Regions from separate parts of the Streptomyces purpurascens genome, predicted to be linked through region 1. Evidence: riboswitches for the same ligand, from Rfam matches in the RefSeq annotation. Region 1 holds a riboswitch; each other region holds the start of a gene.
What was found. Region 1 has a riboswitch for thiamine pyrophosphate ahead of OHU35_RS30610 (thiamine ABC transporter substrate binding subunit). Riboswitches for the same ligand answer to the same signal wherever they lie in the genome.
Positions count from the first base shown of each region.

Region 2: it holds a riboswitch for thiamine pyrophosphate, as region 1 does, so the genes downstream of both, thiC (phosphomethylpyrimidine synthase ThiC) here and OHU35_RS30610 (thiamine ABC transporter substrate binding subunit) in region 1, are expected to answer to the same signal.
Region 3: it holds a riboswitch for thiamine pyrophosphate, as region 1 does, so the genes downstream of both, thiO (glycine oxidase ThiO) here and OHU35_RS30610 (thiamine ABC transporter substrate binding subunit) in region 1, are expected to answer to the same signal.

Region 1 is NZ_CP108341.1:6,674,674-6,676,931, reverse strand. Features, by position in the region: gene OHU35_RS30615 (ABC transporter permease) at 1-130, opposite strand, end outside; gene OHU35_RS30610 (thiamine ABC transporter substrate binding subunit) at 106-1,143, opposite strand; TPP riboswitch at 1,267-1,373, opposite strand; gene rlmN (23S rRNA (adenine(2503)-C(2))-methyltransferase RlmN) at 1,398-2,258, opposite strand, start outside.
Region 2 is NZ_CP108341.1:4,598,942-4,601,199, reverse strand. Features, by position in the region: gene OHU35_RS20960 (YibE/F family protein) at 1-1,141, opposite strand, end outside; TPP riboswitch at 1,214-1,403, shown strand; gene thiC (phosphomethylpyrimidine synthase ThiC) at 1,396-2,258, shown strand, end outside.
Region 3 is NZ_CP108341.1:2,496,873-2,499,130, reverse strand. Features, by position in the region: gene thiO (glycine oxidase ThiO) at 1-966, opposite strand, end outside; TPP riboswitch at 964-1,075, opposite strand; gene OHU35_RS11420 (hypothetical protein) at 1,127-1,477, shown strand; gene OHU35_RS11415 (NAD(P)/FAD-dependent oxidoreductase) at 1,510-2,258, shown strand, end outside.

The sequences.
Region 1 (2,258 bases):
CGACGATCGCGGCGACGGGGTAGGCGAAGAACGCGGCGAAGAACGCGACGGGCAGGGCGATGAGCCCGAACCGCGCCGCGCTCCCGCGACGGTCCCTGCGGACGGCTACTTCAGTACGAGTGAGGTCCACGACTTGACCCACTGGTCACGGTGGTCGGCGATCTTCGCCGGGTCCATGGTCTCGGGATCCTTCGCCTGGGGCCCGAACTTCACGAACTCCGGCGGCACCTGGGCGCCCTCGCGCACCGGGTACACGAACATGTTGAGCGGCATGTCCTCCTGGAACCGCTCGCTGATCAGGAAGTCGAGGAACGCCTTGCCGCCCTTGGTGTTCTCGGCGTTGCTCAGCAGCCCCGCGTACTCGACCTGCCGGAAGCAGGTGCCCTGCGCGACCCCGGTCGGTGCCGCGCCGGGCTTGGGGTCGGCGTAGACGACCTCGACGGGCGGCGAGGAGGCGTACGACACGACGAGCGGCCGGTCGCCCTTGGCCTTCTTGCCGCCGGCCGAGCCGGAGAACTCCTCGTTGTAGGCCTGCTCCCAGCCGTCGACGACCTTCACGCCGTTGGCCTTGAGCTTCTTCCAGTAGCCCTGCCAGCCGTCGTCGCCGTACTTCGCCGCGGTGCCGAGCAGGAAGCCGAGACCGGGCGAGGACGCTGAGGCGTTCTCGGTGACCAGGAGGTTCTTGTACTGCGGCTTGACCAGGTCGTCGAAGCTCTTCGGCGGCTCGAGCTTGTGGTCGGCGAAGTACTTCTTGTCGTAGTTGACGCAGATGTCGCCGGTGTCGACGGGCGTGACCCGGTGCTTGCCCTGGTCGGCGCGGTACTCGGCCTTGATCCGGTCCGAGCCCTTCGCCTCGTACGGCTGGAACAGGCCGTTGTCGAGCGCCCGCGAGAGCAGCGTGTTGTCGACGCCGAAGAAGACGTCGCCCTGCGGGTTGTCCTTGGTCAGGATGGCCTTGTTCACGGCCTGCCCGGCGTCGCCGTCCTCCAGGACGTCGACCTTGTAGCCGGACTGCTTCTCGAAGGCGGCGATGACGTCCTTGGACGCGGCCCACGAGTCATGGCTGACGAGGGTCACGGTCTTGGAGTCGCCGGAGCCCTGGTCTCCACCGGACGACCCGCACGCGGCGAGCGTGCCGGCCATCCCGAGCCCGATGACCACGGCCGTCAGCCGCTTGATGTTGTTGCTCACTGGATTCCTCCTGGATGACCAGGAGAAGACGCGGCCCCGCCCGGGAACTCAGGGTTCCCGGGCAGGGCGCAACAGCTCGAGTGATGACCGATCTCCCTACCCAGAATGACCTGGGCCAGGTTCGGAGGGTCTGCGGCCGTGTGCCGCACTCTCAGCGCTGTGGCGCTCCCCTGTCGGAATATGAAGGTGTATGTACGACGGTCAGACTACCGTTCGGTGGCCGCGAGCTGACCACACGCCCCGTCGATCTCCTGTCCACGGGTGTCCCGGACCGTCACCGGCACACCATGGGCGGCGATGGCCTCGACGAACGCCTTCTCGTCCTCGGGCCGTGAGGCCGTCCACTTCGACCCGGGCGTCGGGTTCAGCGGAATGAGATTGACATGCACGGGCTTGCCCTTGAGCAGCCGCCCGAGCCGGTCACCCCGCCAGGCCTGGTCGTTGATGTCCCGGATCAGCGCGTACTCGATGGACAGCCGCCGCCCGGACTTGGCGCTGTACTCGAACCCGGCGTCCAGCACCTCCCGGACCTTCCACCGCGTGTTCACGGGGACGAGGGTGTCGCGCAGCTCGTCGTCGGGCGCGTGCAGCGAGATGGCGAGACGGCACTTGAAGCCCTCGTCGGCGAAGCGGTGGATCGCCGGGACGAGACCGACCGTCGAGACGGTGATCCCGCGCTGCGAGAGCCCCACGCCGTCGGGCTCGGGGTCGGTGAGCCGCCGGATGGACCCGATGACCCGGTTGTAGTTCGCGAGCGGCTCGCCCATGCCCATGAACACGATGTTGCTGAGCCGCGCCGGACCGCCGGGGACCTCACCGTCCCTGAGGGCCCGCATGCCGTCCACGATCTGGTGCACGATCTCGGCGGTGGACAGGTTCCGGTCCAGACCCGCCTGCCCGGTCGCGCAGAACGGGCAGTTCATCCCGCACCCCGCCTGCGAGCTGATGCACATGGTCACCCGGTCCGGATAACGCATCAGCACGGACTCGACGAGCGTCCCGTCGAACAGCCGCCACAGCGTCTTGCGCGTGGTGCCCTGGTCGGTCGACAGATGCCGCACGACGCT
Region 2 (2,258 bases), 2.1 Mb from region 1:
CGGTGTTGTCGTCCGTGTTGCCGGTGAGCGCGGCCCAGTCGATGAACACCGAGCCGAGGACGCCGATCAGCAACAGGGAGATGAGGGTGCCGAGCACTGCCACGGAGGTCCGTGCGGACAGTCCGTGACACATGTACAGGGCGATGAGCATGATGGCGCTCGCGCCCACCACCGCCACGATCAGCGGGTTCGAGCCCTGGAGGATCGCGGGCAGGATGAAGAAGTTCAGCACCAGGAAGCTGATGGCCAGTGCGACGAGGGCCATGACCCCGCGCAGCCGCCCCACGATCACGACGGCGAGCGCGAAGATGCCGGCCAGCAGGCCCATGGGCAGACGGCGGTTGATGTCGGTGACCGAGTACTGCAGGTCCTTCGGCGCGGAGGGCTCGTAGGCGACCACGACCTTCTGGCCCTCGTGCAGCTGGCGGGACTGGTCCGGCTGGATGATCTCGGTGAAGGTGCGGCCCTTGTCCTTGCCGCTGTCGACCCGGATCGTCGCTCGCTTGCAGGAGCCCTTCTCCTGCTGCTCCGCCGAGGAGCCCTCGGCGGTGGAGGTGTCGCCGGTCGGCGGGACTCCCGAGGCGCCGGCCTCCTTGCAGCTGATCTCCACGACCTTGGTGACCGAGGCCTGCTCGGTCTGCCGGTCGAAGCCGACGCCGGTGCGCTCGTGCGACGGGGCGCCGCCCGGCCACAGCACGGCGAGACCGACCAGCACGGCCGCGCCGAACGGGATCAGGATCGCCGCGATGATCTTGCGCAGATGCATGGAGACGGGCGCGGCCGGACCGTGGCTGTGACTGTGCGAGTGCCCGTGTCCGCCGCCTGGCGCGGAACCGGGGCCATGGCCGTGGCCGTCGCCTCCGCCGGTTCCGGAACCGTGCCCGCCGCCGGAGCCCGGCCCCTGCCCGTCGCCGGAACCGTGCCCACCGGCCGAGCCGCCACCCTGGCCGTTGCCCGGCCCGTATCCCCCGGCAGAGCCGGAACCACGCTCACCACCGGCCCCGGCCCCGGGCCCGTAACCCGCCCCGGGCTCATACCCGGCCCGGGGGACGAAATCGTGGCCGTCTCCCCGGCCGTTGCCGACGCCGGATCCGCGAGGCGGCTCGGGCGGTGGGTAAGGGGGACGCTGCGTCGTGGTCACCGACCGATCATCGCAAGAACGAGGGGGGCCCTCTGTTCACCGCGCCAAGATTGCCGCTAGCGTGGAGGCACCTTTTGTACACGCGGGAGCTCGGAGCACCGGGCTGAGAGGGCGCTGACCTCCGTCCCAGCGATGTTTCACATGAAACATCACCGAAGTCGAGTGATGTTTCACACGGAACGTCGGCGGACGGAAACCGCTGCGTCGACCGCCGAACCTGTTACCGGGTAATGCCGGCGTAGGGAGTAGGTCTCATGACCGACAAGGACGCACGCACGCCTGCCTCCGTTCAGGACGCACAGTCCGAGGAGGCCGGGAAGTCCATCGGCTGGCACAAGGCATACGTCGAGGGCACCCGCCCCGACCTGCGCGTGCCGGTTCGTCAGGTGCATCTCACCAACGGCCAGGCGGTCACGCTGTACGACACGTCGGGCCCGTACACCGATCCACTCGTCGACACCGACGTCCGCAGGGGCCTGCAGCCGCTGCGCGAGAACTGGATCATTGCCCGCGGCGACACCGAGGAGTACGCGGGCCGCCCCGTCCGCCCCGAGGACGACGGCATCAAGCACACCTCGCCCCGCGGCGGCCTCCGCAACCTCGACGCCGTCTTCCCCGGCCGCCCGCGCCAGCCGCGCCGCAGCCGGGACGGCGAGGCGGTCACGCAGCTCGCGTACGCCCGCCGCGGCGAGATCACGCCCGAGATGGAGTACGTGGCCATCCGGGAGAACGTCTCGCCCGAGGTGGTCCGCGACGAGATCGCCGCGGGCCGGGCCGTGCTGCCGGCCAACGTCAACCACCCGGAGATCGAGCCGATGATCATCGGCAAGAGGTTCCTGGTGAAGGTCAACGCCAACATCGGCAACTCGGCGGTGACGTCCTCCATCGAGGAGGAGGTCGAGAAGATGACCTGGGCGACCCGCTGGGGCGCCGACACGGTCATGGACCTCTCCACCGGCCGCAACATCCACACCACCCGTGAATGGGTGCTGCGCAACTCCCCCGTCCCCATCGGCACCGTGCCGCTCTACCAGGCCCTGGAGAAGGTGGACGGCCGGGCCGAGGATCTGACCTGGGAGGTCTACAAGGACACGGTCATCGAACAGGCCGAGCAGGG
Region 3 (2,258 bases), 4.2 Mb from region 1:
GGGGGAGCCGGGCCGCAGTCCGGCCCGGGTCTCCGTGAACGGCAGCTCGGTGATGCCCGGGACCAGCTCGTGCGCGTCGCGCAGCAGCTCGTACACGCCGCCCGCGGTCACGGTGGTGTCCCAGCCCGTTTCCTCGCTGGTCGCCCCGATGACCAGCTCGCCGCTCTCGCGCGGCACCAGGTAGACCTGGCTGCCGCGCACGACCGCGCGCACGGTCCGGCTCAGGAAGGGCCCGTGCCGCTGTGGCATGGTCAGCCGCACGACCTCCCCCTTCACCGGTCGCACGGGCGGCAGCACGTCCTGCGGGACGCCCGCGAGCCGCCCGCTGAGACTGCCCCCGGCCAGCACCACCTGCCCCGCGTCCAGCGCGGTCCCGTCGGCCGTGACGACGCCCGTGGCCCGGTCCCGTACGACGGTGAGCCGCTCGGCCCACGCCCGGTGGAAGACCACACCCGCCCGCTCGCACGCGGTGACCAGCGCCCCGGACAGCCGCCGCGGGTCGATCTGGTGGTCGCCGTCGACCCGCAGCCCGCCGCGCACTCCCGGCGCGAGCATCGGCTCCAGGCGACGGCACTCCCGCCCCGACAGCCACTGCGACTCCAGGCCGGACTGCTGCTGCAGGGCGTGCAGTTCGCGCAGATGGGCCCGGTCGTCGGCGTCCAGGGCCACGGCGAGCGTGCCGCAGCGGCGGTAGCCGAGGTCGTGGCCCGTGAGGTCGGTGAGCTCGGCGGCGAAGTCCGGGTAGCGCCGGGCGGAGGCGAGGTTCAGACCGAGCAGGGTCTGCTCGCCGTAGTGCAGTTCCGTGACGGCGGCCAGCATGCCCGCCGCCACCTGCGCGGCCCCGTCGCCCGGCTCGGGGTCCACCACGGCCGTGGCCAGCCCGCGTTGTGCGGCCCGCCACGCGGTGACCAGGCCGATGATGCCGCCCCCGATGACGAGGACGTCTGACGTTCGCGTGCGCGACATGGGCGTCCAGCCCCTCCCTTCGCCGGCATGACCCGGATCAGGTTCGTACGGTCGGAGGCCGCCAGCCTCCCTCTCAGCCCGGTGCGTCCGGGCTCCCGCGAGTGCTCTACGTTGGCCACCCTAGCCCGATGCCGTATCCGCAGTAAGGGAGCCTCCGTCCATGGCCCGATCCCTCGACGGTCTTCTCCTGGCCCCGGTCGCCGACCAGGCGCCGGGCCAGGTGGGGACCCGCACCCGGTTCACGTACCACGAGAAGGACGGCGAGATCTGGGCCGAGTACACGGGCGGCGACGTCGTACGCGGGCATCTCGTGGGTACCCGGGAAGGTGACCGGCTGGACTTCCGCTACGTACAGCTCAAGCAGGACGGAACCACCTCTTCCGGGCACTGTGTGTCGACGGTCGTGGAGCTGCCCGACGGGCGGGTGCGGCTGGAGGAGACGTGGGAGTGGGAGTCCCAGCAGGGCAGCGGGACGAGCGTTGTGGAGCAGGTCACTGCGCATGAGCACTGACTGACAGAACGTCAGTTGTCTATGGTGATCAGGTGAGCGAGCAGACGCAGGAACCAGGTCCGTCCGTGCCGCGGCGCGTGGTCGTGGCAGGCGCGGGCATGGCCGGTGTGCAGACCGCGGTCGCCCTGCGGGAGCAGGGCTTCACCGGCACCGTGATCCTGATCGGCGCCGAGCCCCACCAGCCGTACGACCGGCCCCCGTTGTCCAAGGCCGTCCTGCTCGGCAAGGCCGAGGGCTCCGCCTTCGACCTCGACTTCGAGGCCCTCGGCATCGAACTGCGACTCGGCTGCGAGGTGCTGGGCCTGCGCCCCGGCGATCACGAGCTGGACACCGAGGACGGGCCCGTGCCGTACGACGTCCTCGTCGTCGCGACCGGCGCCGAACCGATCCGGCTGCCCGGCGCGGAGGGCGTGCCGGGCGTGCATCTGCTGCGCACCCTGGACGACGCCGAGCGGCTGCGGCCCGTGCTGGCCCGCAAGCACGACATCGTGGTCGTCGGCGCGGGCTGGATCGGCGCGGAGTTCGCCACGGCCGCGCGTGAGGCGGGCTGCGCGGTGACCGTCGTGGAGGCCGCCGAACGGCCGCTCGCCGGGGCACTGCCCGCCGAGGTCGCCGCGCCGATGGCCGGCTGGTACGCCGACGCGGGTGCGGTGCTGCGCACGCACGCGCGCGTGGAGCGCGTCGAGCCCGGGGCGGTGCTCCTCGACGACGGCACGCGGCTGCCGGCGGGCGCGGTCGTGGTCGGCATCGGCGCCCGCCCCGCGACGGCATGGCTGGCCGG